Regions from separate parts of the Paraburkholderia sp. J10-1 genome, predicted to be linked through region 1. Evidence: predicted binding sites of a transcription regulator. Region 1 holds the regulator's gene; each other region holds the start of a gene.

Region 1 (10,417 bases):
CTGGTAACCCGCGGTGTTCGCTGCGTCCGCAGCGGAGCCCGCGATCGTGCCGCCCGTGGCGAGCACAGCGATGCGCGGGAGCGCCTTGGGCGCCGCCGCGGAAGAGGAAGTGGAAGTATTCATGGCGGCGATTTTAAGCGATCCGCCGCCCGTCGGGAAAATCAGCCCGCCTTTCAGGTTGCCTCGCGCAACTGGCTCGCGATCTGCTGCTCGGTGAGTTGCGGCGCGAACATTTCGATGAGCCGGTACGCATACTGGCGCAGGAACGCGCCCTTGCGCAGGCCCACTCGCGTCGTGCTCGCTTCGAACAGATGCTCCGTGTCGAGCGCGACGAGTTCGCTGTCGCGCTTCGGGTCGTAGGCCATTGCCGCGACGATGCCCACACCCATGCCGAGTTCGACATAGGTCTTGATCACGTCCGCGTCGATGGCGGTCAGCACCACGTCGGGCACCACGCCCGCCTTCGCGAACGCCTGGTCGATATGCGAGCGGCCCGTGAAGTCCTGGTCGTAGGTGATGATCGGATATTCGGCCACGTCTTCGAGCGTGAGGTTTTCGCGGCCCACGAGCGGATGCGTCTTCGGCACGACCACCACGTGATGCCACGAGTAGCACGGGAACGTGACGATATCGGGGAAGCGGTCGAGCGCTTCGGTCGAGATGCCGATGTCGGCCTCGCCGTTGATGATCATCTGCGCGATCTGCTGCGGATTGCCCTGGCGCAGCGCGAGGTGGACTTTCGGAAACACTTCGCGGAACTGGTGCACGACCTTCGGCAGCGCGTAACGCGCCTGCGTGTGCGTCGTCGCGACCACGAGGTGACCGCTGTCCTGGTCGGCGAACTGGCGCGCCACGCGGCGCAGGTTCTCGGCGTCGAGCAGCATGCGCTCGATCAGTTGATGCACCGCCTTGCCCGGCTCCGTGAGGCCCGTCAAGCGCTTGCCGCGACGAATGAAGATGTCCACGCCGAGCTCGTCTTCGAGATCCTTGATCTGCTTGGAGACGCCCGACTGCGACGTGTACAGCACGTTAGCCACTTCGGTCAGGTTCATGTTCTGCCGCACGGCTTCGCGCACGAAACGCAACTGCTGAAAATTCATGGTCTTCTCTCCGGGACTGCTGACCGATTGTTCGTTTTTGTCGATGTGAGCACTGTAACGCGCATTGCGCCGCGATTTAAGCCGCGAGTCTAAGCCGGGAATCTAAGCCGGGAAAACGCGCAGCCCGCGCGGCACCGCCGTCACGCCCTGGCCCACCGTCAGCCCGAGCGCGCGCCACGACTCGCGGTCGAGCTCGGCTTCGAGCGCGCCGCCGGTGCGGCTTTCCAGCTCCACGCGCACCGAGCCGCCCAGCGTCACCACCCGGCGCACGTCGACGACGATGCCGTCGCGATGCTCGCTCGCTTCGCGGTGCAGCACGAGGTCGTGCGGACGCACATAGGCGAGCGCCGGGCCTTCGAAGCTCGCGTGCACCGAGATCGGCTGCGCCGCGCCTTCGGCCACGAAGCCGCGTGCATCCACACTGCCGCGCAGCCGGTTCGCGGCGCCGAGAAACTCGTAGACGAAAGCCGTCTGTGGATGATCATAGACGTCCTGCGGGCTGCCCACCTGCTCCACATGCCCATGATTCATCACCACGATGCGATCGGCCACTTCGAGCGCCTCTTCCTGGTCGTGCGTGACGAAGATCGTAGAGATGTGCAGGTCGTCGTGCAGGCGGCGCAGCCATGAGCGCAATTCCTTGCGCACCTTGGCGTCGAGCGCGCCGAACGGCTCGTCGAGCAGCAGCACCTTCGGCTCCACGGCGAGCGCGCGCGCGAGCGCGATGCGCTGACGCTGGCCGCCCGACAGTTCGGACGGGTAACGCTGGGCAAGCCAGTCGAGCTGCACGAGCTTGAGCAGCTCATGCACCTTTTCGCGGATCACAGCCTCCGAGGGCCGCTCGCCGCGCGGCTTCACGCGCAGGCCGAACGCCACGTTCTCGAACACCGTCATATGGCGGAACAGCGCGTAATGCTGGAACACGAAGCCCACCTGGCGCTCGCGCGCGCCCACCTCGCCCACGTCCTGGCCTTGCAGCACGACCTGGCCCGCGTCGGCGTATTCAAGGCCCGCGATCACGCGCAGCAGCGTGGTCTTGCCACAACCGGAAGGTCCGAGCAGCGCAACCAGTTCGCCCGGCGGAAAGTCGAGCGAGACGTTGTCGAGGGCGGTGAAGTCGCCGAAGCGCTTGTGCAGATTGCTGACGGTGATGCCCATGGTTACTGCTCCCCTACTTGAATCGGTTGGCGCACGGCGCGCGCCGTTGCGTGATCTGTCGCGTGTTGTGAAGCGTGTTGCACGGCCACCGCTTGCGGGCCGGCGTAGGCGGGAATGTCATCGGCGCTGCGCAGTTGCGCCGAAAGACGGCGCTCCGCGAGCAGCTTCAGGCCCAGCGTGACGAGTGCGAGCAACGCGAGCAGCGATGCCACGGCAAACGCCGCCGCGAAGTTGTACTCGTTGTAAAGGATCTCGACGTGCAGCGGCATCGTATCGGTCTGGCCGCGAATATGGCCCGACACCACCGAAACCGCACCGAACTCGCCCATCGCGCGCGCATTGCAAAGAATCACGCCGTACAGCAAGCCCCAGCGGATATTGGGCAGCGTCACGCGGCGGAACATCTGCCAGCCCGAGGCGCCCAGCACGTGCGCGGCCTCTTCTTCATCGTTGCCTTGCGCCTGCATCAGCGGAATCAGCTCGCGCGCAACGAACGGGAATGTCACGAAGATCGTGGCCAGCACGATGCCCGGCACCGCGAAGATGATCTGCACGTTACGGTCTTCGAGCCACGGCCCAAGCCACCCCTGCGCGCCGAACAGCAGCACATAGATGAGACCCGAGATCACGGGCGAGACCGAAAACGGCAGGTCGATCAGCGTGGTGAGCAGCGCCTTGCCGCGAAACTCGAACTTCGCGATCGCCCACGAAGCCGCGAGACCGAAGGCCAGATTCAGCGGCACCGCGATCGCCGCGGTGATCAGCGTGAGCTTGATCGCGGAGAGTGCGTCGGGGTCGACGAGCGACGTGAAGTAGAAGCCAATGCCCTTCGAAAGCGCCTGCCAGAACACGGCAACGAGCGGCACCACGAGAAAGAGCGCGAGAAACGCGAGCGCGATGCCGGTCAGGAGCCAGCGCACCCACGGCGCTTCGGTGACCGGATCCGGCCGGCGCGTGCTGCGTTGTTGCGGCAGCGTGCTCATTGCGCACCTCCCGCGACGGTTGCGCCCACCACGGCATTCGGCGCGCTGCCGGCCGAAACGCCCCGGCTCGTACGGCGTTGCAAATACCACTGCAGCGAGTTGATGAGAAGCAGCATGACGAACGAAACGCAGAGCATCATCACGGCAAGCGCGGTCGCGCCGGCGTAGTCGTATTGTTCGAGCTTCGTGATGATGAGAAGCGACGTGATCTCCGACTTCATCGGCACGTTGCCGGCGATGAAGATGACCGAGCCATACTCGCCCAGCGCGCGCGCGAACGCGAGCGCGAAGCCGGTGAGCAGCGCCGGCAGCACCGCGGGCAGCACGACGCGGCGGAACGTGAGCCAGCGCGAGGCGCCAAGGCACGCTGCGGCCTCCTCCTGCTCGCGCTCGAAGTCCTCGAGCACCGGCTGCACCGTGCGCACGACGAACGGCAAGCCGATGAAGGTCAGCGCGACGAGCACGCCAAGCGGCGTGAACGCGATCTTCAGACCGAGCGGTTCCAGGAACTGGCCGATCCACCCATTGCCAGCGTACACGGCGGCGAGCGAGATGCCCGCGACGGACGTCGGCAGCGCGAACGGCAGATCGACGAGCGCATCGATCACGCGTTTGAACGGGAACGGATAGCGCACGAGCACCCACGCGAGCAGGAACCCGAACACCGCGTTGATGAGCGCCCCGCCGAGCGCGGCCGTGAACGTGAGCCGGTACGACGCGATCACGCGCGGCGACCACACGGCGCGCACGAACTGGCTCCAGTCGAGCGTCGCCGTCTTGAGGAAGGTGGCGGCAAGCGGAATGAGCACCACGAGGCTCAGGTAAGCCACCGTGATGCCGAGCGTCACGCCGAAGCCCGGCAGCGCACTGGGCTTGCGCAATCGAAACGTTGTCATGCTCATCGTCCAGACATGGGTTGCGCGCTTGCCGGGTTCGCCGGCGGCGCCGAAAAGCGCGCCCGTGGGCGCGCTTCTTTGTTATGCGGTTGCGTCGTGATCGACTGCCAACCGGTACTGCGGTGCAGCGATGTTGCGTGACTTACTGCGGCTGGTAGATCGAATCGAACACGCCGCCATCTGCGAAATGCGTCTTCTGCGCGTTGGTCCAGCCGCCGAACGTGTCGTCGACCGTGTAAAGCTTCAGCTTCGGAAACTTCGCCGTGAGCGCCGCCGGGACCTTGTCCGAACGCGGACGGTAGAAGTTCTTCGCGGCAATCTCCTGGCCCTCTTCGCTATAGAGGAACTGCAGGTAGGCCTCGGCCTCCTTGCGCGTGCCCTTCTTTTCGACGACCTTGTCCACCACCGCAACCGGCGGCTCAGCCAGAATGCTCACCGAAGGGACCACGATCTCGAACTTGTCCGGGCCGAATTCCTTGAGCGAAAGGAATGCTTCGTTCTCCCATGCGATCAGCACATCGCCGATACCGCGCTGCACGAAGCTCGTCGTTGCGCCTCGCGCGCCCGAGTCGAGCACGCCTGCATTCTTATAGAGCTTCGAGACGAAGTCCTTGGCCTTCTGCTCGTTGCCGCCCGGCTGGTGCAGCGCATAGGCCCACGCCGCGAGATAGTTCCAGCGCGCGCCGCCCGAGGTCTTCGGATTCGGCGTGACGATCGACACGCCCGGCTTCGTCAGATCGTCCCAGTCCTTGATGTGCTTGGGGTTGCCCTTGCGCACGAGAAACACGATCGTCGACGTGTACGGCGAGGCGTTGTCGGGCAAGCGCTTTTGCCAGTCCTTCGCAACGATGCCCTTGTTGGCGAGCGCGTCGATGTCCCATGCGAGCGCCAGCGTCACGACGTCGGCCTGCAGGCCGTCGAGCACCGAGCGCGCCTGCGCACCCGAGCCGCCGTGCGACTGCTTGATGGTGAGCGTTTCGCCCGTCTTCGCCTTCCACTGCTTGATGAAGGCCTCGTTAATGTCCTGATACAGCTCGCGCGTCGGATCGTAGGAGACGTTGAGCAGCGACGTGTCCGCATGAGCGGCCACGGGCGCCATCGCCGCAACTGCGACGAGCGGCGCAACGCCGATAACCAGTTTTGCCGCCAGTGATTTCAGCCAGCCTGCGCGCCCCGTATGTGTCGTGCCCATCTATCTGTTCTCCGTTTTCGTGTGTGCTCGTTCGCGCTCATCCGTGCGCATCTGCGAATTGCAGCTAACGATGGAGGCCAGTCTAGCGATCCGCTTACATTATTAAAAATGATGTTTTCTCATTTTTTAATACGCAAAAGTGGTAAGGACAGAGGAAGTCGCTGCTAGAGCGCGATTTCGTCCGCACAAACGCGGGAAAACGGCCTGATAGCAACGCTCAGTTGACGAACTTCAAGTAACACTTGAAAAGTGGCGAGTACTGTATAAAAATACAGTTACCTGTTCAAACATACAGTGGCGCCATGACCAAACTCACCGCACGACAGCAGCAGGTTTTCGATCTGGTTCGCCGGGCGATCGAACGCACGGGCTTCCCGCCCACGCGCGCCGAGATCGCGGCGGAACTCGGCTTCAGCTCGGCCAACTCCGCGGAGGAGCATCTGCGCGCGCTGGCGCGCAAGGGCGTGATCGAACTGGCTGCGGGCGCCTCGCGCGGCATCCGCCTCATGCCGGGGCCCGACGACCTGCCGCACCAGTTCACGCTCCCGCACCCGAGCATCATGCAGCTCTCACTGCCGCTCGTTGGCCGCGTCGCAGCGGGTAGCCCGATCCTCGCGCAGGAGCACATCTCGCAGAACTACATGTGCGACCCGGCACTGTTCTCGAGCCGCCCTGACTATCTGCTGAAAGTGCGCGGCCTTTCCATGCGCGACGCCGGCATTCTCGACGGCGACCTGCTCGCCGTGCAGAAGAAGGCCGAAGCGAAAGACGGGCAAATCATCGTGGCGCGCCTTGGCGACGACGTCACCGTGAAGCGGCTGAAGCGCCGTTCGAACGGGCTCGAACTGATCGCCGAGAACCCCGATTACGACAATATTTTTGTCGAGGCTGGCAGCGCGGAATTCGCGCTGGAAGGCATCGCGGTTGGCCTGATCCGCCCCACCGAATTCTAAGCAATCCGTCTGCGCGCGTTGTGCGCTGAGTTTACGCACTACCTGGAGAGAGTCATGGAACGCCTTGCCCGCTTGCTGCCCTTCCGTCAATTCGGCCGTCTTCGCCACCTCCGTGGAATCGCCTCTTGCGCGGTGCGCGAGGTGCGCGACTCGGCCGCCGCACTGAGCGGCTCGCTCTTCGAAGACTCGCCAGAGATGGTGGCCGCCAGCACGGCCGACCTGCCGGCGCTGCCCTCGGCCCAGCCGGCGTTTGCGCGCGTGTCGCTCAACAGCACGCTCAACACCGAGCAGCCCATGCGCCGCGCGCCGGTGCGGGTCTATCAAGGTCAGTCGCGGCTCATTCTCGTCGGCACGGTTGACGCGGTCTGCCGTGCGATCGACCGCTGCATCGCGGAGCAGCACAGCGACCTGCCTGCAGCGCTGGCGAAGTAAGGTCGAATCGAGCGCGAATTCGCCAATACGCGGCTCAAATGTGAGAAGAGGTTACGGTCGGGATCGTTCAATCAAGTTTGCGGTCAACACCCTGTTTGAACGATTTGTCCTATGCCGATGACGGAATCTCCCTCAACCCCTCGTAAAACCCAAGGCTGGAAGAAGCCCGTAGCGATCACCGTTGCGCTCGCCATGATTGTTGGCGCGCTTGGCTACGCGTATGCGTCGCCCTATATCGCGGTGAAACACATGAAAGCCGCCGCCGACGCTCGCGACGCCGCCACGCTCAACGAGTACGTCGATTACCCTGCGCTGCGCCTGAGCCTCAAACAGCAGGTTGGCGAGATGCTGCATCGGCGCATCGAAGGGCAACACAGCAGCAATCCGCTGCTGATCCTCGGCGCCGTGATTGGTGCGGCACTGATCAGTCCGCTCGTGGATGCCTACGCAACGCCAGAAGGCGTGGCCGCCCTGCTGAGCGGCATGCCGCCGACAGGCAAGCCTGGCGACCGGCCGCACGCGCCGCCGCCGACGGAGTCCAGCGAGCAATCGGCAGAATCCGCGCAATCGGCACAATCGGCGCAATCGGCGCAATCGGCGCAATCGGCACAATCGGCGCCGTCACCGGCCCCAGCGGCGTCGGGCAATCCCGCGCCCGAGGCTCGGCCGGTCACCACGGCCGGCTATCGCGGCCTCAATGAATTCGCGCTCACGTGGGAGCGCGGCAATACGGGCGAGCACTATGCCGCCATCCTGCAGCGTCACGGGCTCTTCTCGTGGAAGCTCGCAGCGGTCGAGCTAGACGAAGGAAACGTCTCGAACTGAGACAGATTGGGAGCGAAAACGGAAACAGGCCGGTTCCGTGCGAACCGGCCCGCTTGGTCCTGCTTGATCCCGCTCGATCAACTAAGCGGCGGCTTGCTGCTGTTTTTCCTCAGCCGCCGACGAACACGCCACGAGAATGCTGCACGACACGCGGTCGAGCAGCGGCGTATTGCCCGCGCCCATCCACCAGCGCGAAAGCCCCGTGCGGCAGCGGTGACCCACCACCACGAGGTCGGCATTCAGTTCGTTGGCCAGATTTGCGATTTCGTCGATCGGATGCCCGAACGCGAAGTGCCCCTGGGCGCGCACGCCACGCTCGGTTAGCCAGTCCACGCCTTCCTGAAGGATTTCGCGCGCCGTTTCCTCGAAGCGGCCGCAGGCCACATCGGTCAGCAGGCCCGCGCTCTGCGCGATCGTCGAGCGCATGTCGACAACCGAGAGCAGATGCGTTTCCGCCTGCAGATCGAGCGCAAGGTCGGCGCCGCAACGCAGTGCCTTGCGGCCTTCGCGCGAGCCGTCGTAACAGAGCAGAATTTTTTTGTAGCTCGCCATGATCGATTCTCCCCGCCCGCGTGATTTGCAGGCTGTGCGATTCTCATGATGGTGCGCCGCAATTCCACACGCAAGGGCTGGAAAACGCCAGGTGGGCATCGAAAACCGCCAGATGCGTCTTAGGCAACGCACACCTCTTGTGCATGGCCTGATGCTTGCCGCGACATGCATTCGCCTCGTGCCACGTCGAACGGCCTGGAAGCGCCGCCCAACCCGCCACGCAGCAATGCACTAAAATGGGCCGCCTTGTTTCGCGCGATTGTTCGTTTGCTTTTGCGTTCGCTCTTGCGTGCGCCTCGCGCGACACCCGTTCGACTCACGTTCAACTGGTCCATGTCCGCACCCGCCATCGAATTCGAGCAGGTCATCAAACATTACGGAGACAGGACGGTCGTCAACGGCCTGTCGTTCAACGTCCTCCCCGGTGAATGCTTCGGGCTGCTCGGCCCCAATGGTGCTGGGAAAACCACGACGCTGCGCATGCTGCTCGGCATCGTTTCGCCCGATGCGGGTCGCATCAGCCTGTGTGGCGAGCCGGTGCCCGCTCGCGCGCGTCACGCCCGCCAGCGCGTGGGCGTCGTGCCGCAGTTCGACAATCTCGACCCCGACTTCACCGTGCGCGAGAACCTGCTCGTGTTCGGCCGTTACTTCGGCTTGTCCGCGCGTGAAACGCGTGACCTCGTCGCGCCGCTGCTCGAATTCGCGCGCCTCGAAAGCAAAGCCGATGCGCGCGTAGGTGAGCTCTCGGGCGGCATGCGCCGCCGTCTCACACTGGCGCGCGCGCTCGTGAACGACCCCGACGTGCTCGTGATGGACGAGCCCACGACAGGCCTCGACCCGCAGGCGCGGCATCTGATCTGGGAGCGGCTGCGCTCGCTGCTCGCGCGCGGCAAGACGATTCTCCTCACCACGCATTTCATGGAGGAGGCCGAACGACTTTGCAATCGCGTCTGCGTGATCGAGGAAGGCCGCAAGATCGCCGAGGGTGCGCCCAAGGCGCTGATCGAATCGGAGATCGGCTGCGATGTGATCGAGGTGTACGGCCCGGACCCGGTCTCGCTGCGCGACGAGCTTGCAGCCGATGCGAAGCGCACGGAGATCAGCGGCGAGACGCTATTCTGCTATGTCGACGACCCCGCGCCCGTGCATGCGAAGCTGCGCCACCGCTCGGATCTACGCTACCTGCACCGGCCCGCGAATCTCGAAGACGTGTTCCTGCGGCTCACAGGCCGCGAGATGCAGGATTAATGCGGCAGGATTGACGGCGGCATACGAATCGCCAAGGACACCATGCAGACACGCACCAACAACCCGACGCCCTCGCGCCCCACCCAGGCGCCCATGCGCGAGCCGCGCGCCGCGCTGCCTTCGAACGCCACGCACTGGATCGCCGTGTGGCGGCGCAATTATCTGGTCTGGCGCAAGCTCGCCCTTGCGTCGATGTTCGGCAATCTCGCCGACCCGATGATCTATCTCTTCGGTCTCGGCTTCGGGCTTGGGCTGATGGTGGGGCACGTCGACGGCGTCTCGTACATCGCGTTTCTCGCGGCGGGGACGGTGTCGTCCTCGGTCATGATGTCGGCGAGCTTCGAGTCAATGTACTCGGGCTTCTCGCGCATGCACGTGCAGCGCACGTGGGAGGCGATCATGCACACGCCGCTCACGCTTGGCGACGTCGTGCTAGGCGAAGTCATGTGGGCCGCGAGCAAGTCGATGCTCTCGGGCGCGGCGATCATGGTGGTGGCCGGTTTGCTCGGCTACGCGAGTTTTCCTTCCATGCTGCTCGCGCTGCCCGTGATCGCGCTTGCGGGCCTCGCGTTCGCGAGCTGCGCGATGATCGTCACCGCGCTCGCGCCGTCCTACGACTTCTTCATGTTCTATCAAACGCTCGTGCTCACGCCCATGCTGCTGCTCTCGGGCGTGTTCTTCCCGATCGCACAGTTGCCCGCGGCCGCGCAGCACATCACGCTGATGCTGCCGCTCGCGCACGCCGTCGCGTTGATCCGCCCCGCCATGCTCGACCGGCCTGTCGAGCAGGCCGGGCTGCACCTGCTCGTGCTCGCGATTTACGTGGTGGTGCCGTTCGCGATCGCTTCGGTGCTGTTTCGCCGGCGCATGATGCATTGAAGGACGTTTAAGCACATTAAGGCACGCCAAGGCATCGCGAGGCACTCAGTCCTCGTCGTCTCCCCAGGGAATATCGACGTCCGAAATAAACGCGACCGTCGCGAACGGGCCGCCTTCCTGGCGGCCGATCTTGCCGTCGGCGCGATGCCATTCCACGCGAAACATCGTCGATTGGGTCTGGGCGAGCAAACGCACCGTG
Region 2 (10,417 bases), on a different contig from region 1:
GAAGAGCGAGGAAGGGCGGGGCAGCACGTTCACGGTGCGCTTCCCGACCGCGCGCACGACGAGAAGGCAGCCGGCGCCGGTCTGAGGATCTGCAGTTGCCATTGAAAAAGCCGCTTCATTCGAAGCGGCTTTTTTGCGTGCAGCGTGAGCGGCGCGATCAGTGCATTACGGACAGAACTTCGCGAGCAAGCTCAACTGCGCATTGCGCACGGCCTTGCCCGCGCGGCGGCGGCGATAGTGGCCGTCGCTTTGCATGAGCCACGCCGATTGATTGTCGCCGAGGAAGGTGGAAAGCCCTTCGGCGATCACGCGGCGCTTGAGCCTGCGGTCGTGGATCGGGAACGCTACTTCGACGCGGCGGAACAGGTTGCGATCCATCCAGTCCGCGCTCGACAAATAGACGTCTTCCTTGCCGCCCGCATAGAAGTAGTAAATGCGATGGTGCTCGAGAAAGCGCCCGACGATCGAGCGCACGGTGATGTTCTCGGAGAGCCCTGGCACGCCCGGCTGCAGCGAGCACACGCCACGGATGATCAGGTCGATCTTCACGCCGGCCTGCGATGCTTCGTACAACTCGTCGATGACGGTCGGCTCGAGCAGCGCGTTCATTTTCGCGACGATACGCGCCTTCTTGCCCGCACGCGCGGCGTCGGCTTCGTTGCGAATCGCCTCGATCATCTTCGGATGCAGCGTGAACGGCGACTGCCACAGATCATGCAGCTGCAGCTCGCCGCCGATGCCCGTGAGCTGCTGGAAGACGTGGTGCACGTCCTCGCACATCTTCGGCTCCGAAGTCATGAGGCCGAAGTCGGTATAGAGGCGCGCCGTGCGCGGATGGTAGTTGCCGGTGCCGAGGTGCACATAGCGGCGCAGCACCATGCGGCCGTTCACGGGCACGCGGCGCACGATCAGCATCATCTTGGCGTGGCACTTGTGGCCCACCACGCCGTACACCACGTGCGCGCCCACGGCTTCGAGCTGCGCGGCCCAGTTGATGTTGGTCTCTTCGTCGAAGCGCGCGAGCAGTTCCACGACCACCGTCACTTCCTTGCCGTTGCGCGCGGCCTGCATGAGCGCGTCCATGAGCGGCGAGTCGGTGCCAGTGCGGTAGATCGTCTGCTTGATCGCGACCACGTTCGGATCGTTGGCGGCCTGCAGCAGCAGTTCCAGCACGGGCTGGAAGCTCTCGTACGGATGATGCAGAAGCACGTCGCCCTGATCGATCACGTCGAACATGTTGCTGTTCGCGGCGATGCGCTGCGGAATGGCGGGCACGTGCGGCACGAACTTGAGGTCGGGGCGATCGACCATCTCGGGCAACTGCATGAGGCGCACGAGATTCACGGGGCCATCGACGTAATAGCAGTCTTTTTCGTCGAGACCGCTTTCGTCGAGCAGGCGCTTCGCGAGATGCGGGGGCGTTTCCGCCGACACTTCGAGCCGCACCGCATTGCCCAGGTGCCGCGCGGGCAGTTCGCCCTGCAGCGCCACGCGCAGGTTGGTGATTTCGTCTTCGTCGACGAAGAGTTCACTGTTGCGCGTGATGCGGAACTGGTTGCAGCTGCGCACGACGAGGCTCGGGAACAGCTCGCCCACGAAGCGCTGCAGCAGCGAGCCGAGCAGCACGAAGCCGTGCTGGAAGCCGGAAAGCTCCTGCGGCATGCGCACGAGGCGCGGCAGCGCGCGCGGCGCCTGCACGATGCCCATGACGGCCTGGCGCCCGAAGGCGTCCTTGCCTTCGAGTTCGACCACGAAGTTCAGGCTCTTGTTGAGCACGCGCGGGAACGGGTGCGCGGGGTCGAGCCCGATGGGCGTGAGAACGGGCAGCAGTTCGTCGAAGAAGTATTTGCGCGCCCAGGCGGTTTGCGCTTCGTTCCAGGCGTCGGTGCCGTGGAAATAGATGCCTTCCTGTTCGAGCGCGGGCAGCACGGTGTCGTGCAGCATGCGGTACTGGCGATGCACGAGACGCTGCGCGCGCTCGACCACGAGGTCGTACACGTGCTGCAGCGACATGCCGTCGGGCGAGAGGACGCCCGGGTTGTCGCGCATCTGCTCCTGAAGCCCGGCCATGCGGACTTCGAAGAATTCGTCGAGGTTGCTGCTGGTGATACAGATGAAGCGCAAGCGCTCCAGCAAAGGAACAGCGGGATCGGACGCCTGTGCGAGCACGCGCTCATTGAATCCCAGAATGCCCAGTTCGCGATTGAGTAGGGGATAGCGGATGGACATCGGCAATGAAAACGGAATGTCAGGGAGTGATTCGAACGGACGCTCGGAAATTCTCACAGTAATATGACTTTATTGTGACATTCGGTGTGTCATAAATTTTACGCCGCATTTTCACGAAATCGACAAGTCGCGTTGCGAACATGCACGCTGGGTAAAAGTACCCATGGTCATGACCAATGCGAGGAGCGACATGGTGAAGTCGGCTACGCTTAAAATGACGCATTTGGACAGTGCGGCGGCGGCGCAGCAAGCCCGCATGGCCGCGCGGTCGTCTCTGTATGCACGCATGGAGCCTGCCCCTTCGATGGTCACCAATCCCCACCTGCTTGCCGCCGTCGACCTCGGTTCGAACAGTTTTCGTCTGATCGTAGGCCGCGTCGAGGAAACCGACGCCGGCAGCCAGATCTACCCGGTGGATGCCCTGCGCGAACCCGTGCGGCTCGCGGCCGGCCTGTCGAAGGACAAGCTGCTCGACCGCGCCTCGCAGGTGCGTGGCTGGGACGCGCTCAAGCGCTTCGGCGAGCGGCTGCGCGACTTCCATCCCGACCAGGTGCGCGCGGTGGCGACCAATACGCTGCGCGTGGCCAAGAACGCGCGCGAGTTCCTCACCGAGGCGGAAGCGGCGCTCGGCTTTCCGATCGAAGTGATCGCGGGCCGCGAAGAAGCGCGTCTCATCTACGCGGGCGCCGCGCACTCGGTGCCGGCGAGCGCCGGCAAGCGCTTCGTGGTGGACATCGGCGGTGGCTCGACCGAGTTCATCATCGGCGCGCACTACACGCCGATCCGCATGGAAAGCCTCTATATCGGCTGCGTGAGCCATAGCCGCCAGTTCTTCCCCTCGGGCAACGTCGACGAGTACACCATGCGCCAGGCCGAACTCGCGGCCACGCGCGAAATCCAGATCATTTCCGCCGACTATCGCAAGACCGGCTGGGACCAGGCGATCGGCTCGTCGGGCACGGCGCGCGCGCTCGCGGAACTCGTCGAGGCGAACGGCTTCAACGATCCCGGCATTACGCACGGCATTTCGCGTGGCGGCCTCGAGCGCCTGAAGCGCGCGCTCATCAAGGCCGAGAACGTGAACCGGCTCAAGCTCGTCGCGCTCAAGCCCGACCGCATTCCCGTGCTGGCGGGCGGTCTCTCGATCATGATCGCGGTGTTCGAGGAGCTGGGCATCGACTACGTCGACACCACGGACGGCGCGCTGCGCCTGGGCGTGCTCTACGACCTGCTGGGCCGCTCGCAGCACGAGGACATGCGCACGGTCACGGTGGAAGGCTTCATGCGCCGCTACGGCGTGGATCGCGCGCAGGCGGGGCGCATCGGCGAGCTGGCCGTGAAGTTCTACGACCAGTTCGAGGAGCCCGACGAGGAGCGCCGCGAAGAGAACCGCATGTTCCTCACGTGGGCGGCGTCGCTGCACGAAATCGGTCTGTCCATTTCGCACAGCGCGTATCACAAGCACTCGGCCTACATCGCCAGCAACGCGGACATGCCCGGCTTTTCGCGCACCGACCAGGCGCGCCTTGCCGCGCTCGTGCTCGGCCACGTGGGCAAGCTCGGCAAGCTCTCGCAAGCGCGCGATGTGGAGTGGCCGCTGCTGTTCTGCCTGCGTCTGGCCGCACTGCTCACGCGCCGCCGCGCCGACGTCGGTCTGCCGCACATCACGGTGGAGCAGGAGGGCAACGGCTACGAAGTGCTGCTGCCCAACTCGTGGGTCCAGAACAATCCGCTCACCGATTACAACCTCGTTCAGGAAGCGGCCGAATGGGGCAAGATCGGCATTCCGTATCGCGTGGTGTATACGGAGGAGTGAGCGCTGCGCGCTTCGCTGGTAAAAAAAAGCCCGGCTCACCAATGAGCCGGGCTTTTTTTTCGCCCGCTGAAGGGCGAATGGGGACTTAGCGCGTGACGGCTTCGCCGAGGAAGTGGCGCGCGTAACGCTCGTTGATCTCCGAAAGGCGGAAGAGCGTGAGGAAGTCGGCGGTGTTGAAGTCGGGGTCCCAGGCGGGCGCACCGCAGATCTTCGCGCCGAGGCGCAGATAGCCCTTGATGAGCGGCGGCGGCACGGCGGGGGCGCCGGTGCGCAGTTCCTCGACGGGCAGCGGCGTGTGCGGGAAGGCGCGATACTCGGGCGCGGTCAGCGCGTTCGCGCCGAGCGCGCAGTACAGGTTCGCCGCGTAGTGGCCGCCGTCGGCCATGGCGACGCTCGCGCAGCCGAGCATCGTCTCGTAGCCGTTGTGCTGCATATAGCCGCCCAGACCGCCCCACAGCGACATGATGACCGAGCCGCTGCGGTAGTCGGGGTGCACGCACGAGCGGCCCACCTCGACCATTTTCGGGCGCAGGTGCGCAAGGCGCGAGACGTCGAATTCGCTTTCGGCATAGAGGCGGCCGATGCGCGCCGCCTGGTGCGGCGGCAGCACGCGGTAAGTGCCGACGACCTTGAGCGTGTCGAGGTCGCGCACGAGCAGGTGGTCGCAGTACGAGTCGAAGGCGTCGACGTCGAGACCGGCCGGGCCGGTCAGGCGTGCGCCCATTTCTTCTGCGAACACGCGGTAGCGCAGACGCTGGGCCTCGCGCAGTTCCTCGTCGGTGCGAGCCCAGGCTACCTGCAGCCGATGCTGCGCGGTGACCGTTTCTTCGGCACGCGGCAAGCGTCGGTTCGACTCGAACAACGTCGAGGCGAATGGCAGGGAGGGCGTCGGCAGATCTCGCATGGGGCGTCCTGGTCGGAAGTAAGAGAACTTTCCCGGCAATTTAGTAATACGCGGTTACGTTTCCATGAAAACGCAATGACGATTCGATGACGTGGTGTAAGGCAGACGGGCGAGGTCGCCGGATGGGCGGGGCGGCGGGCGCGGTTAAACCGCGGTTGAACTGCGGTTTAACCGCTGAAGGGCCGCCTGCAGGCGGCCCGGTGGAAGGTGGAGGCGGGCGGAGGACTAGACGAGCTCGGGCGTGATGGCCGCGTGCAGGACGGCCTGATCGTCGCCGTTGCGGTCGCGGCTGGCGAGCCAAAGCACACCGGCTTTCTTCACCGCCCAGCTGCGCGAGTCGGTGCCACCCGAGAGCAGGCGCGCCGCGACCTCGCCGAGCGTGGGCTGATGGCCGACCACCACGACCGTGGACGAGAGGCCCTTGGGCCAGCCCACGGCGGTGAGTACCTGCTCGACGCTCGCATCGGGCGCGAGTTCGCGCACGACGCGATATTGATCGGTGAGCGCCTCGGCGGTCTGGATGGTGCGCGCGGCGGGGCTGGCGAGGATCACGGCGTCGTCGGGCAGGCGCGCGCGCAGCCACCGCGCGACGTTCTGCGCCTGCTTGCGCCCGCGCGTGGTGAGCTGGCGGGCGAGGTCGCTGGCGGCGATATCTTCGGCTTCGGCGTGGCGCCAGAGGATGAGGTGCATGGCGTCTCCTTTTGTTAGCTCATTGGCTCATTGGGTGCATGTGCGGCGTGTGCTCACATGGTGCACGCCCCGCTGCTGAGCGGCAAGCGCGTGATGCGGATCGCATTTCGTCTCGCTTTTTTCGCTGTGTCGTACGCGGATTTGACGGCACAGGGGCACTACCGCTACAATCTCTGATTCGTCGGAGCGTAGCGCAGCCTGGTAGCGCATCTGATTTGGGATCAGAGGGTCGTAGGTTCGAATCCTATCGCTCCGACCAGCAATACCGAGGGGTTACACGCCATTGGCCTGTAGCCCCTTTTCTTTTTCCTCGCATCGCTTGGCTTGCGTTTCGTCGTACGGCCGCGTTCCATTTGAAAAGCCGCCGAGCTTATAAAATACGGATCGGCCACACTTCCCGTGGCGATCGCACCCTGGCAGCCATGTTACGTTTATCCGAAGTCAAACTCCCCCTCGACCACGCCGAAAGCGATCTTGAAGCCGCGATTCGGGGACGCCTCGCGGAACTTGGCGTAGCGGCAGACGCGCTCGTCCGCTACACCGTCTTCCGCCGTGCGCACGATGCACGCAAGCGCTCGGATATCAAGCTGACCTATATCGTCGACATCGAAGTCAAGGACGAGGCGAAGGTGCTCAAGCGGATCGCCGGCAAGCCGCATTGCGGGGCGACGCCGGACATGACCTACCGCTTTGTCGCGAAGGCGCCAGAGCACTCGACGCGCCCCCGCCCGGTGGTGATCGGCATGGGGCCGTGCGGCCTGTTCGCAGGACTGATCCTCGCGCAAATGGGCTTTCGTCCCATCATCCTCGAACGCGGCAAAGCCGTGCGCGAGCGCACCAAGGACACTTTCGGCCTGTGGCGCAAGTCCGTGCTCAACCCTGAATCCAACGTGCAGTTCGGCGAAGGCGGGGCGGGGACGTTTTCCGACGGCAAGCTCTACAGCCAGATCAAGGATCCGAACCACTACGGCCGCAAGGTGCTCGAGGAGTTCGTCAAGGCCGGTGCGCCGGAAGACATCCTGTATCTGAGCCGGCCGCACATCGGCACGTTCCGGCTCGTGAGCATGGTGGAAAAGATGCGCGCCACCATCCACGAACTGGGCGGCGAAGTGCGCTTCGAAACGCGCGTCGAAGACATCGAGATCGAGCAGGGCAAGGTGCGCGCGCTCAAGCTCTCGAACGGCGAGACGCTGCCGTGCGACCACGTCGTGCTGGCGGTTGGCCACAGCGCGCGCGACACGTTCCAGATGCTGCACGATCGCGGCGTGTTCATGGAAGCGAAGCCGTTTTCGCTGGGTTTTCGCATCGAGCACCCACAGGGGGTGATCGATCGCAGCCGCTTCGGCAAGTTTGCGGGCCACAAGGAGCTTGGCGCGGCCGACTACAAGGTGGTGCATCACGCGAACAATGGCCGCTCGGTCTATAGCTTCTGCATGTGCCCCGGCGGCACGGTGGTCGCGGCGACTTCCGAACCCGGCCGCGTGGTCACCAACGGCATGAGCCAGTATTCGCGGGCCGAGCGCAACGCGAATGCGGGCATCGTCGTCGGCATCACGCCGGAGGACTATCCAGGCGGCCCGCTCGCGGGCATCGCGTTCCAGCGCAAATGGGAAGAGCGGGCGTTCGAACTCGGCGGCGGCAATTACCAGGCGCCGGGGCAACTCGTGGGCGACTTTATCGCCGGGCGTCCTTCGACGTCGCTGGGCTCCGTGGTGCCGTCCTACAAGCCGGGCGTGCATCCGACCGATCTCAGCACCGCGCTGCCCGACTACGTGATCGAAGCCATCCGTGAAGCCCTTCCGCAGATCGACAAGAAGCTCGCAGGCTTCGCGATGCACGATGCGGTGCTCACGGGCGTCGAGACGCGCACGTCGTCGCCGCTGCGGATTCGTCGCAAGGACGATTACCAGAGCGTGAACGTCGAGGGTCTGTATCCGGCCGGCGAAGGCGCCGGGTATGCCGGCGGCATCTACTCGGCGGCCATCGACGGCATCGAGGTGGCGCAAGCCGTGGCGCTCAGTCTGACGTCGGCGCACGCGTCCTGATAGCGAAAAACGACGGGCGGGATGCGCCGGCGCGTCCCGCAGTTCGTCTTCCAGTTCGTCCCTCAGTGTTCCCCCTCAGCGCGCCCTTCAGCGTGCGCGCTACTCGCCTGCCTTAAGCGGCGTTTGCCCCGGACGTAAGCCCCAGCGTCCGGGAGTAATCAATCCCCCATTTCCCGCCTTCCTCCAATCCCATAAAATACTGTATAAATATACAGGTGGAGGCGAACCGGCCTCCTGCTTGCCGATGCCCCATTTCCTGCCGGGCAGGGCGGAGCGTTCCCATCAACCAGGCTACGAACCATGGCAGCAGCCGTCCAGACCACTGCGCAACTCGCCGCGCACTTGCCCCCCCGGCTGCAAAGCCGCGTGTGGCAAGGCGATCAGCTCGCGCACGCCAGCGAGCGCTCGATGCCGAGCGGCCACGCCCCGCTCGACGCCCAGCTTCCCGGCGCCGGCTGGCCCGCAGGCAGCCTGACCGAACTGCTCGTCGAGCAGGGCGGCGTGGGCGAGATGCGGCTCGTCGCTCCAGCGCTGCGCGCGCTTACCGCACAGGCGGGCCGGCACGTGCTGCTCGTCGCGCCGCCATGGCGCCCGTACGCCTGCGCGCTCAAGGCGTGGGGGCTCGCGCTCGAGCGCGTGATCTGGGTGCGTGCGGCCGAAGACGAGGCCGCCTGGGTGGCCGAGCAGGCGCTCAAGCAGGAAGGCATGGGCGCCGTGCTGCTCTGGCAGACGAAAGCGCGCCCCGACGCCGTGCGCCGTCTGCAGGTCGCCGCCCAGGATTCGCAGGCGCTCGCGTTTCTCGTGCGGCCGCTCGCCGCGCGCAACCAGTCGTCGCCGGCGCCGCTGCGCATGACCTGCTCGCCGGTGCCGCCGCCCGACGACGCGAACCTGAACCGGCGGCAATGGATGCAGCTTGCCGCGCTCTGCGTCGATATCTTCAAGCGCCGCGGGCCGCCGCCCGCCCAGCCACTCGTCATTACATTGCCGCTGCAGGACGCGGTGCTGCCCCAGCCGGACGCAGCCTCCGTCGTCATGCCGTGGCCCGGGGTCAATCATGCTGTGGATCGCCGTCACCTTGCCGTTGTTGCCGCTGGAGGCCGTCAGACCTCTGATGCCGCCGGCGCCGTCAACAGCGCGCCTGCCTGAAAGCGCCGATGCCGATGCCGTCAGCGCGCCGCGCTGCTACGCGCTCGCCGACCACACGCGCATCCTGATCGCCGATCTCGACGCGCTGCGCCTGGGCGTCGAGCCCGGCAACACGCGCTCGCATGCGCTGGCGCTTGCGCCGGGGCTCGTGCTGCTCGAAGCCGATCCGGCGCGCGAGACCCGTGCGTTCGAGGCGCTCGCGCTCGCGTTGCTCGCCTATACGCCCAAGGTGTCGTTCGCGCAGTCGCACACACTGTTGCTCGAAGTCGGCTCGGGTTTGCGTCTTTTCGGCGGCGTGCGCGCGCTGCTCGGGAAGGTTGCGGCGACGGTGGCCAGCTGCGGACATACCGCGCGCATCGCCTGCGCGCCCACGGCGTGGGGCGCGTGGACGCTCGCGCAGGCGCGCGTCACGCGTTCGTCGCGCCGCTGGCACGTGCTCAAGGAAACGACGCTCGCGCGCGTGCTCGATTCGCTGCCGGTCACGCTTGCGCCGTTCGCCGCGCAGCACGACCACGCGCTCACGCAGATCGGCTGCGCGACGCTCGGCGATCTGCGGCGGCTGCCGCGCGAGGGCATCGTGCGGCGTTTCGGCGACGGCGTGCTCGGCTGGCTCGCGCAGGCGCGCGGCGAAGCGCCTGATCCGCGTGTCTGGTTCGCCGCGCCGCCGTCGTTTCACGCGGCGCTCGAATTGCAGGCGCGCGTGGAGAGCGCCGAGGCGCTGCTCTTTGCCGCGCGCCGGCTCGTGATGCAGCTGGCCGGCTGGCTTGCCGCGCAGCACGCGGCGTTGAGCGGCTTCGAATTGCGTCTGGAGCACGAACTGGCTTCGCGGCATGCGCCGCGCACCTCGACGCTCGCGATCGCGTGGGCGTCGCCTTCGCGCGACGCCGAGCATCTGCTGTGGCTGCTGCGCGAGCGCCTGAATCAGACCGAGCTTGCCGCGCCCGTCATTGGACTTGCGCTCGTCGCCTCGCAGGTGAGCGAATACGCGGCACCCACCGACACGCTCTTTCCGATGGCCGAGGCCGCCGAAGCATCGCTCGGGCAGCTCTTCGAGCGCATCGGCGCGCGGCTTGGCGAGCAGAACGTGCTGCAGCTTTTCGTCGAGGACGATCATCGGCCCGAGCTGGCGATGTCGGCGCGGCCTTACCGCGAGAGCGGCGCCAAGCGTGCGCGCAAGCCGCGCAAGGCAGGCAAGCCGCAGCAGGAAGCGGACGCGAGCGCGCCCGTGCAAAGCGCCTTCGACCTGCCCGAGGTGCCGCTGCCGGCCCAGCCGCGTCCGGCGTGGCTGCTCGAAAAGCCGCTCAAGCTCGCGACGCGCGGTGACCGCCCGGTTTATCGACGGCCGCTGAAGACGCTCACACGCACCGAGCGCATCGAGTCCGGCTGGTGGGACGGCGAGGGCGTCGGGCGCGACTACTACGTCGCCGCCGACGACCAGGGCCGCATGTTCTGGCTGTATCGCGAGCGCATTGGCGGCCAGTGGTATTTGCAAGGCCTGTTCGGCTAGCGCTTGTTCGTCGCTCATTCGGGTTTCAGGAATCATGTCGACCAGCGGGACGGGCGCGCCGTCGCCTTCACAGTTGCCAG
Region 3 (10,417 bases), on a different contig from region 1:
CGACGAGCGCCTTCGACACGGAAAGGTATGCTGAAATCGCCGGCATCGCGCATCAGCAACTCGCGGAAATGGCATCCCTGCAATCGGGCGAAGTTGCTGCGCTCTTTGCTTCCGAAACGGGATACGCCAATCCTAAACTCGATGTGCGATGTGCCGTATTCAATCCGGCTGGCCAAATTCTTCTCGTGCGAGAAGCTGTGGACGGTTTGTGGTCTTTACCCGGCGGCTGGGCCGACGTAGGTGTCTCACCGGCTGAAAACGCGGCAAAAGAGGTGCTTGAAGAAAGCGGGTACACGGTCAACGTCGTTCGGCTGCTGGCAGTGTGGGACATGCTCAAGCACGGCCATCCGCCTTCCGTGTTTCACATCTGGAAGCTGGTTTTTCTTGGGGAGATCGTTCGAGCGGGCGAGATATCCGGAGCCGAAACTAATGCGGCTCACTTCTTCGATGTCGACGACCTTCCTGCCTTGTCGCAAGGCCGAATTCTGCCGGAACAAATTCGACGACTGGATGAACTACGCAATAACGGTGACGTCGAATTCGATTGAAAGGCTTCAAGCCGCGCCGCTATGCTCTGTCCTTACAGTTGCCAAACGGCTGCCGGCAAACGGGTCCTGCCGCCAGTCCACCTTCGGGGGTTGGGCCGGCTGCTGTTCGGCCGTCTCGCCGATAGCAAAATGCTCGAGCGACTGCCCCGCGCTTGTCGCCTGCACCACCCACCGCGGGGCGTCGCCTTTGCCGTCCCACGTGTGGCCAGCCGCATCCCGGTAACGGGCGGCTCGCAATTGCGCGGCATCCGCAGCAATTGAGGCAGCAATATCGTCCGGTTCGATTCCATATTCGGCCATCCGACGCTGCAGATAGGCCACGATGCTTTCGCGTTTTCGTTCGTCCATTTCTAGTTGTGCTTCGCTCTGAATGCAACTCTTGAGCAGAATATAGCGCAAGTCGCGTGCCGCCACGATATCACAGCTTGAAAGGGCGGCTCTGGCGGCGGTAGCGAAAGGCCCAGCCCGGAATCAGGTAGTGAGTTTCTGGGAGCGGGCCGCTTCATGTTGTGCGGCTCGTTCTTCCGCATTCTTCTTCGCAATGTGATGCCCCACGATACACCCGCCGACGGCGCCAACCACGGCGTGGTGACCTGCATAATGTCCCGCTACGCCACCCACGACAGCCCCCTTGAGGCAGCCTGCGGCTTGTGCGGTTCCGGCTGCCGCCAGTCCTAAAGTGGCCGCCGCGGCAAACATCCTGATTCGGTTATTGACGTTCATGATAATCGCTTGCGGGAAATTTTAGCTTGAAAATTGACTCAATATCATGCGTTTCTGGTGAGCGCGGTTCGGAGTGTAGGCGGCGGGGCCGGACACAGGTGCAACGGCGGTGCGAGTTTCGTAACGGCGCGTTATCGGGGGAAACGCTTAGCGGACGAGGAAGCCGTAAGTCAGCGGGTCGCGTTCGTCCACGATCCAGGTTGCGAAGCCGCAAACAAACGCGTTGCCTTCGACTTCCGGAATCACTGCCTTGAAGTCGCCGACTGTCGTTTCGCTGAGCACGCGTCCTTTGAAAACCGTGCCGATGATGGACTCATTCACAAGGGTCTCGTCTTTGCCAAGTTCGCCACGCAGGTACAACTGGGCGACGCGGCCGCCGGTGCCGGAGCCGGTCGGCGAGCGGTCCACTTCGCGGTCCGCGAACACGCAGCAATTGGCTTGCGTCGAACCTTCGTGCCGCGGTGCGTTGGCAATGATGGTTCCGTAAATGTGATTGATTTCAGGGATCTCGGGGTGCTCGACGGGGTACGCCTTGTTCGCGGCTTCCTTCACCTCGGCGCCGAACCGGATGAGTTCCTCGACCGACGACTCGCGCACGGCGAGTCCATGCGGCTGACCGTCGGTATAGAAGTAGAAGGCGCCGCCAAAAGCGATATCGCCCTTCACCGTACCAAAGGACGGCGTTTGAACAATCACGTCGCGCTTCCAGATGAACGACGGGACATTCACGAATCGCACGTTGCCGGCGTGTTCGCCATCCCACTGAACGAATGCTTCGATAAAGCCACAGGGAGCGTCGATGCCAACACGCGTTTCCGGGACATGGCGCTGAACCCAGCCAAGTTCGACTGCCGCGGTAGACAGCGCGATCACGCCGTGTCCGCAGTGGTCGCTATAGCCCTCGTTGTGAAGAAAGATAATACCAAAGTCGGCGGTTGGGCTAACCGGCTCGGTCAGATAGCCGCCGTACATGTCGGCGTGACCACGCGGTTCGAACATCAAGGCGGTGCGGATTTCGTCGGCGTTCTCTTTTAGCCACGCGCGACGCTTCACAATCGTGTCGCCCGGCAGGCGCGGCAATCCGCTCGTGACGATACGGAAGGCTTCGCCGCCGGTATGGACCTCGACGGTCGAAATGGTACGAACAGGTTTCATGATGTTTTACGCTGTAGACTCACTGACCTTGGGCTGCGTCATTGAAACGACATCTACGTAACATACACCATTCACTGTCTCAACAAACTGCTGGTCGAAACTCCAGATTTTGGCCAACACAGACGAGGTGAACGATGTCGACGAAGATCCGCAGTTATCTCTCCCCCACGTTGGTTTTGCTCGCTTTCGACTGGCCAGAAGGTGCCACACGCGCCGACTTCCTGGGTTTCGCCATCGAGCGAGCCCCCGGTTTCACGAATCCGGACGGAAAATCTCATGCGGCAAGCAACTGGCTCCCCAATCGAATCACGTTCAAAGGGCCCGTGCCGGATGGGAAGCCCGATGCGCCTTCGAACACCGCGCCGATTCAAAAATTTATGTGGTGGGACGCGCGCATCGAGGAGGCCGACAGGGGCAAGCAGTTCACGTACACCGTTTATCCGGTAGTCGGTACGCCGGACAATCCGAATCTGCTGAACGCAGAGGCGAGTTCGTGTGAGGTCACGCTTCCGGCGCATATCGAAGACGGCGTGGGTACGTGGTTCAACCGCGCGGTGGTCAGCTCGCAGGCCTTTGCGCGGCAGGTCAAGGCCATGGGAATCGACCCACATAGCGCGCCGCCGGCCGCAGAGGCCCTTCAACTTCGAACATGGCTTGCTAACGATATGCAGCTTGTGTTCAAGGAAATATTCCTGGACTCGTCCCACGCTGCAGCAGCTGTCTATCACTTGACGGACCCGCTTTGGGCGATACCGGCGTTCAAGGATTTTGGAACGGCCCACGGAAAAGGGAATGTTGCCGTTGTCTACGACTCGCACCTGGTTCGCGAAAAAGGCAAATCTCCCGCGCCGTCACCCAATCAACCCACGGTCGATGCACTGAACAGCGTTGTGACTTTCTGCCCCCGTGACAAGACTCATATCATGCACGACAAGCTTATCGTGACGGATAGGGGCGATAGACAAGGTAATCCGGCATTCGTCCTTGCGGGTTCCGCGAATTTCACAACGGAAGGCATCACGGAACAGGCCAACGTGCTCCACCTGTTCGATTCGGCCAATCTCGCGAAACGATATGACGACAGAACGAAGGCCATAGCCAGCAATCCGCCCATCAATCAAACCGCTGAACTCGCGGATGGTTGGTCGGACGCCGTGATGGTGGGAAGCGCAGCCGTGCGCGTTTGCTTTTCTCCGGAGGCGAAAAGCAAACGTACCCAGATCGACACGATCGTAGAAGCGATAGGCAAGGCGCGGCATTCCGTTTTGTTTTGCCTCTTCATGCCGACTGACGAGCCGCTTCGCGACGCCTGCTTTGCGGCTGGCGACAAGGGGCGAATGATGTTCGGCCTCGTCAACAATATCAGTGAAAAGTCCGCTCAGAATGCGCAAGAGGCGCAAAAAGCGGGAGAAGTGGTGAGTACCACGGCTCTGGCCAACCTTGCGCTCTATCATCGAAGCAAGGAAAACCGCGATGTCATCGACGCGTCGTACTTCTCCCCGGCGACGGTGCCCGAAGGATTCGAGCCTGAGCTTCGGCTTTTTCCCGGCGAAGTCGCGCCTGGTTACGCTCCGGTCATCATCCACCATAAATTCATTGTCATCGATGCCGAGGGAGACAATCCTATTGTTTACACAGGCTCGGCAAACATGAGCAACAACTCGGAGCATTTCAATGACGAGAACCTGCTCGAAATAAAGGACACGCGAATTGCCGCCATTTACCTCGCCGAGTTCATGCGGCTATACGAGCACTATCGGGCTCGCGCCATTGGCATCGAGGCGCAGCAGCGTAGAACCGTTCAACGGCTGATGCTGCAACCCGACCGCAAGTGGGCGGACAAATACTACAAGGCGAATAGTCCGGAGGAGAAGGCGCGGATTGCATTGGCAGCAAGCCCGGCCAACTGAAGTCAATGACGCATTCGCACGACGGCGCTCGCCCGCGTTTCGCGGTCGATGAATTCTGCATGGGCTCGCCCGTGATATCTGGCGTTGCTGGGCGCATCCCTGGGGCTGCTAGTCACCAGCACGGTGTCGCCGGCAGCGCTCGCTTCGTGGGGCTGGCGCATCCCGTTCCTGATCGGTCTTCTGATTGCACCAGTTGACCTCTATGTTCGCCTGCGGCTTCGCGACGAACCGATTTTCACCAACAGCGCCAGACATGCCGGCACACCGCTTGCCCAACTGTGTCGCGAACATGGGAGGACGATCCTGCTGGCGACGCTGATGATCATGGGGCAAACCATACCGGTGTACGCGATTGTCTACCTCATGCCGGGCTGTGCGGCACGTGTGATGCACACGCCCGCCATCATTGGATTCATGGCTTCCGCGTTGTCTGCTTTACTGCTGGTATGCGTTGAGTGTTGCTCTATTAGGCAGCACCGCTCAATTCATTGTGACCGGTTTGATCAAATGGAGCGGCAATCCCTGTCTGCGGCATGGTATGTTGCGCCCGCGTGTTGCGTGAGCTTTTGCGTGCTGACGTTTTTCAAGGAGCGGCGCGTCGGACCATGAACCTGGCGCACAGGCATCGACGCCTGTCAGCGCGACTGCAGCCGCCTGCTAGCGAGCGCCCGAAAATCCTGCGGCGCCATGTCGTACGCGCGCCGGAAGGCGCGTGTGAAATCGGAGGCGCTTTTGAAGCCGAGTCCGTAGGCAATCTCGATCACCGTGACGTGCGAATACCGGACCAGTTCATCGGCTGCGCGACGTAGCCTCAGGTTTCGGATATAAGCGCCAAGGCCGCCTTCGTGCTGAAACAGGCGATAGAGGGTTGGGCGAGGAAGTGCAAGCGCATTGAGTACACTTTCAGGGGAGAGGTCGCTTTCAGTCAGGTGCGCCTGAATATAGCGCCGTACCTGAGCGAACATCGCCGCCCGGGCTGCCGCACGAGTGTCGCCGTTCAGGCCCGCTTGCCGTCCAAACGCTGCGACAAGCAGTTCCGCCGCCTCGCGTATGGCGCCGTCCGCCTCCGCGGCGCTCAGGCTTGCGATTCTCCCACTGAGCGCCGCAACGTGTTCGGTAATCAGTGGCACAAGTGGCATCGACGCGTGAAGCACACGGCCATGGATGGCTTCCGGATCAGGAAACACCTTTTGCACCAACTCGCCCGGCACGAAAAACGTGACTACCCTGCATGCCTGGCGCTGCATTCGAATCGCCTGGTTCAGATCGAGCGCAAGAATGCTGGCGGGCGCAGGAGTGCTGTCGCGCTGCGCGGTGCGCGTGACCACGTTCTCAACGCCACCCTCCAGAAACACATGGAAGACGAAGTCGCGTACCCGGTCTGTCGAAATCCGTGCCTGAGAGCGTTCGAGCACAAGCAGGTCCGACCGGCAATCCGTAAATACAAGGTTATTCACCGCATAGCGGTCAATTGAGGCCTGAAACGGCTTCTCCAGAGCGGATAGCGAGGGCACCACGTCAATGAGATGGCCCACTCGATCCCGCCAGGCGAGCAAGCGACGTTCCGGCGGTTCGCCCTGCACACTGAAATGATTGTGGGCAATGCCATGTTCAAATGGACGGAAGACGTCGACCGTGGGTACGCGCGAGCTCATGCGAAGAAGTCTTTGCTGAAATGTGCCTGAAAGTCTTCTGGAATAGACGCTTTGAGAATCTAACCGAAATTCTGCCCGTAGTGAATTGTTCGAAAAAGGCCTGTTTCGGATCGATCGAACGCCGGCGATCGAGCGTCAGCAATCGAAAGGCAACTCGCCCTGCGTCGGCACGGCGGCGGATGCAGTACCCGTGGCGCGCTCGAGAGAGCCAATGCGTACACCGATGAGGCGGATCCTCCGATCCAGCGACACGCGCTTCAGGCATTCGCCGACAGCTCGCCGGATAGCCACGACATCTGCCACCGGTTCGGTGAGCGAGAGGTCGCGAGTGACGATCTTGAAGTCGGCGAACTTGATTTTCAGGCCTACCGTTCGGCCACGGTACCCTTTGCGCTGAAGATCCTCGGTAACCCGTTCGCAAAGGCGTGTCAACGCCGGCGTCAGGACCGCACGATCGCGCACGACATGCATGTCACGCTCGAACGTCGTTTCCCGGCTCATGGACTTTGGCTCGGAGGAAACCACGACGGCGCGATCGTCGAGGCCTCGGGCGATTCTGGCCAGCCACGCGGCGTACGTGCGCCCGAAGTGCTCCTGCAATAGTCCGAGGTCAGCCGAGGCCAACTCACCGACCGTTCCGATCCCGAGGCTCGCCAGGCGTTCACTTGCACGCGGGCCGATGCCATTCACTTTCTTTGCCGGAAGCGGCCAGATGCGCGACTCGAGGTCGTCCATCGTGAGTATGGTGAGACCATTCGGCTTATCGAGCTCCGAGCCGATTTTTGCGAGCAGCTTGTTCGGTGCGATGGCGATAGAGCAAGTGAGGCGGGTCGCTTCGTGCACGGCCGTCTTGATCCGGTTTCCAAGTTCGCTCGATTCGCCCTCGATGCCCGTGAGGTCAATGTAGATCTCGTCGATTCCCCGGTCTTCGATCTGGTCCGTGAACGTGCGCACCACGTCTTTGAACTGGCGCGAATAGCGCCGGTACGAATCAAAGTCCGTAGGCAGCAGGATGGCATCGGGCGCGAGTTGTGCGGCCTTCATCATGCCCATCGCGGAGAAAACGCCGAGGGCGCGCGCTTCGTAGGTCGAAGTCGTGACCACGCCGCGGCCCACATAGTCGCGCAGTCGCGCAAAGCGGCGCGTGCCGTCGGGCAGGACTTCTGGTGCCGCATTGCGCCCGCCGCCGATTACGACCGGTTTGCCGCGCAATTCGGGGTAGCGCAGCAGTTCGACGGATGCATAAAAAGCGTCCATGTCGAGATGCGCAATGCGGCGTGTGCGGTGGCTTGTCACGTTGCAACTACTGTGGAATTGTCCGGGCGGTCCTTGAGTGTTTGCGCCGGAACGCAGTGCCCGCACGATTGTTCATCTTTTTTCCCAGTCGAAGTTCACGGTCGGAAGCTCGGCAAGCCGCGCACTCACTGCGCCATAGTACTGTATGTTTGCACAGTATTCTACCGCATGCTTCCGGCTGTACCGCTAACTTCTTTCAGTGGGAAAAAATCCTGGTTGTGTCGCGCAAAGGGGCTTCGATGATCAATTCGCGCACGCCGCCGATTCTGAATAACGCGTAAGAACGGGATGGATTGAAGTGGAGGGGCGAAGTACGCCGGGCAGGCGTGGGTTTTTATCGTTGCGCAACGATTGGCGCTATCCGTTGGTATCCACCCAGGCACGTGCCCATGCGAGTCCTGCCTCCTGCGCAGCATCCTCGGAATTAAACAAATCCAGAACGCCTGAAGCGTTGATGAGTTTGTTGTCCCGGGTCACCGTGCCGCTCCCCGCATAGCGTTCAGGCGTGAGGATCTCCGATTGTTGCGCGATAGCGTGGCCCCACAAAACATATCCCTTGTATATTTCTCTTTCCATATCTTGTCCAAACGTCGGTGTCGCACCCAATTCACTCACCAGCCTGATTCGGACGCGGCGTTGCGAGCGGGTCAGAAATAGACAGTAATGTTTCTCACTGCTGAACGCAAAGTAATTCGGTACCAAATGTTGTATTCGTCGTCCGATGTGGCATAGTGGGAAAAACTATCTCATCAAAGGAAAAACCACGAATGGCCACACTCCAATCAATTCAGGCACGAATCGCAAAGTTGCAGGCTCAGGCAGAATCGTTGGCGACAACGAAATCGACGGCAGTACTCGAAAAGATTCGCGGTTTGATGGACAAGCATGCCGTGACGCTTGCCGAAATTGAGGCATTCGTCGGCAAGCGTCGCGGCCGCAAACCGGGAAAAGCGGTTACGGCGAAGCAGGGTTCGTCCGCTGCGAAGTATCTCGATCCCAAAACTGGCGCGACGTGGACTGGCCATGGTCGTGCTCCCGCGTGGATTGCAAAGGCAAAGGACCGAAGCAAGTTCCTGGTTGCCGATGCAGCACCGAAATCGGCTGCCGCTGTGAAAGCGCCTAAGGCGGGTAACTACGTGCGTGGACCGCAGCCGCCGAAATATCGTGACCCGAAAACCGGCGCGACGTGGTCTGGTCGTGGCACCGCACCGGCATGGCTCGCCGGCGCGAAGGACCGGTCGAAGTTCCTGATTGAAAAGGCCGAGCCTGCTGCGAAGCCGGCCAAGGCGCCGACAGCGAAGAAGGCTGCTGCAAAGACGAGCACGGCAACCAGGAAGGTATCTGCGAAGAAGGCAGCGCCGGCACGCAAGGCTGCTGCGAGGAACGGCGCAGCAGCGAAGTCACCCGTCGCGCGAAAAGTGCGAGCGCCGAAGCTCGTAGTGGCGGCGCCTGTCGAAGTTACCGCGCCTCAGGCGGCTGCTGAAGGTGCGGGCACGGCCGCCGCAGCCTAAGTGACACACCGGGCTGCAAGCATGCTTACAGCCCGGTTCAACGCTTGTTACGCGTGGCGGGGACCGCTTGAACACATGCACGGTCGCTGGCATCGATGTGGGCGGAGACAAAAAGGGCTGCCATCTAGTCATTCTGGATGGCAGTCGAGCGTTCCGGCCTCCGGATGCGAAAACTCCTCAGCAGATGCTGCAGGCGTGTCTTGAGTACGACGTTCAGGCCGTTGGAATAGACGCTCCTTGCCGGTGGGGCGTTGAAGGCGAAGGGCGGCGTGCGGAAAGGGAACTCGCGCGCCAACATATCTTTTCCTTTGCCACGCCAACTCGAAGGCGGGCAGATGAGAACTCGAGTCGCTTCTACCGGTGGATGTTCAACGGAGAGCAGATTTACGAAGTCTTCTCTTCCACCTGGCCGCTGCTGGCATCTCGCAAATTCGAAGGCGGGCGTGTCAGCTTCGAAACGTTTCCCCATGCCGTGACCTGTGCGCTCCGGGGCAAGGAGGGAACGTCCGCGAGGCAAAAGCGCTGGCAACGACCCAAAGTACTGGAAAGCGCGAAAATCGACGCCTCAGGATTGAAGTCTATCGACGACTTCGATGCCGCACTGTGTGCACTGTGCGCGAGATACCTGATCGAAGGGCAGACGTACGCGTACGGCGACACGGAAGGCGGTTATATTCATGTCCCGGTTGCGCTTGCCTTAAATAAGCGCCACCAATGAGTCTGGCGTGTACATCTTTGCACCGTGCTGCGAACTCATTTCGGAAGCAGAAGGGTCGGTTTGAGCTACATGGGCACCGTGTTCTTCTTGCTGAGCTGCAATTGTCACGAGGGCAATCACAGCAATGAACTCGAGCAACGAATTTTCTTATTTCGCTTACGGCTCCAATATGTCGGTACGACGCCTCGCTGCGAGGCTGCCGTCAGCGAAGGTGGTCACCACGGGGTTCGTAACGGGCTACAAACTCGCGTTCGACAAATTGAGCAAAAAGGACGGCTCTGGCAAATGCGATTGTGAGCACACAGGAAACGCTGGTGACAGAGTCTATGGCGTCATTTTCTCGGTGGTGCATAGCGAACGAGAGGCGCTCGACACATTCGAGGGAGCGGGGAAGGGCTACGAACCATTAAGTATTCGGGTGGAGACCGCGATTGGCGGAGTGTATGCACTGACCTACGTCGCCACGAAAAAGCAACCGGGTCTGCTGCCATACCACTGGTACAAGCATCATGTATTGGTAGGCGCAAAGGAGGCGAACCTGCCTGAAGATTATGTGCGGGCAATCGAAGCGGTTGTCTCCATCGACGACCCCGACCTGGTTCGAACTGAGGCGGAGCTTCGGACTTACTCGGCGAGTTAATTAAGCAGCGGCCGATTCGGCAAAATTCCTTTGCCGCTCACCAATCTGTCCCGACTTGCAACAACTGGCAACACGAGTGGTAACATTTGTTGTCACCCACTGCCCGAGCGACGCATGCCAGACAGTTTCGACCAGCTCGCCGCGCTGATTCGCGCGCGTTTCTCCGACTTGAGCCCGCAGTTCCAGACCGGCGCTGCCTTTCTGCTCGACCACCCCGACGAGGTGGCCGTCTCGTCCATGCGCAAGGTGGCCGAGCGCGCC

What was found. The regulator LexA, encoded in region 1, represses DNA repair genes until DNA is damaged. The targets are predictions, from matches to a motif close to ACTGTATNNNNATACAGT.
Region 2: the regulator LexA is predicted to act here: its motif matches at 7,883-7,900, upstream of imuA (translesion DNA synthesis-associated protein ImuA).
Region 3: the regulator LexA is predicted to act here: its motif matches at 7,428-7,445, upstream of dinB (DNA polymerase IV).

Annotation. Positions count from the first base shown of each region.
Region 1 covers NZ_CAJMYW010000012.1:159,762-170,178, reverse strand. The annotation lists gene U5A65_RS30235 (asparaginase) at 1-123, opposite strand, end outside; gene U5A65_RS30230 (CysB family HTH-type transcriptional regulator) at 174-1,100, opposite strand; gene U5A65_RS30225 (sulfate ABC transporter ATP-binding protein) at 1,203-2,258, opposite strand; gene cysW (sulfate ABC transporter permease subunit CysW) at 2,261-3,241, opposite strand; gene cysT (sulfate ABC transporter permease subunit CysT) at 3,238-4,137, opposite strand; gene U5A65_RS30210 (sulfate ABC transporter substrate-binding protein) at 4,280-5,329, opposite strand; gene lexA (transcriptional repressor LexA) at 5,632-6,282, shown strand; gene U5A65_RS30200 (hypothetical protein) at 6,337-6,714, shown strand; gene U5A65_RS30195 (DUF2939 domain-containing protein) at 6,832-7,539, shown strand; gene U5A65_RS30190 (universal stress protein) at 7,621-8,091, opposite strand; gene nodI (nodulation factor ABC transporter ATP-binding protein NodI) at 8,425-9,339, shown strand; gene U5A65_RS30180 (ABC transporter permease) at 9,382-10,218, shown strand; gene U5A65_RS30175 (hypothetical protein) at 10,264-10,417, opposite strand, start outside.
Region 2 covers NZ_CAJMYW010000013.1:10,951-21,367, reverse strand. The annotation lists gene phoR (phosphate regulon sensor histidine kinase PhoR) at 1-85, shown strand, start outside; gene ppk1 (polyphosphate kinase 1) at 166-2,229, opposite strand; gene ppx (exopolyphosphatase) at 2,444-4,045, shown strand; gene U5A65_RS30430 (GNAT family N-acetyltransferase) at 4,131-4,949, opposite strand; gene sixA (phosphohistidine phosphatase SixA) at 5,175-5,639, opposite strand; tRNA gene U5A65_RS30420 (tRNA-Pro) at 5,822-5,898, shown strand; gene U5A65_RS30415 (NAD(P)/FAD-dependent oxidoreductase) at 6,062-7,684, shown strand; gene imuA (translesion DNA synthesis-associated protein ImuA) at 7,985-8,830, shown strand; gene U5A65_RS30405 (DNA polymerase Y family protein) at 8,739-10,337, shown strand; gene U5A65_RS30400 (error-prone DNA polymerase) at 10,372-10,417, shown strand, end outside.
Region 3 covers NZ_CAJMYW010000002.1:1,176,960-1,187,376, forward strand. The annotation lists gene U5A65_RS12035 (NUDIX hydrolase) at 1-548, shown strand, start outside; gene U5A65_RS12040 (H-NS family nucleoid-associated regulatory protein) at 555-896, opposite strand; gene U5A65_RS12045 (hypothetical protein) at 1,020-1,271, opposite strand; gene lhpH (trans-3-hydroxy-L-proline dehydratase) at 1,419-2,426, opposite strand; gene U5A65_RS12055 (phospholipase D-like domain-containing protein) at 2,561-4,336, shown strand; gene U5A65_RS12060 (hypothetical protein) at 4,421-4,945, shown strand; gene U5A65_RS12065 (AraC family transcriptional regulator) at 4,972-5,991, opposite strand; gene dinB (DNA polymerase IV) at 6,127-7,287, opposite strand; gene U5A65_RS12075 (hypothetical protein) at 7,645-7,863, opposite strand; gene U5A65_RS12080 (H-NS family nucleoid-associated regulatory protein) at 8,055-8,798, shown strand; gene U5A65_RS12085 (DUF429 domain-containing protein) at 8,866-9,516, shown strand; gene U5A65_RS12090 (gamma-glutamylcyclotransferase family protein) at 9,641-10,156, shown strand; gene U5A65_RS12095 (MurR/RpiR family transcriptional regulator) at 10,271-10,417, shown strand, end outside.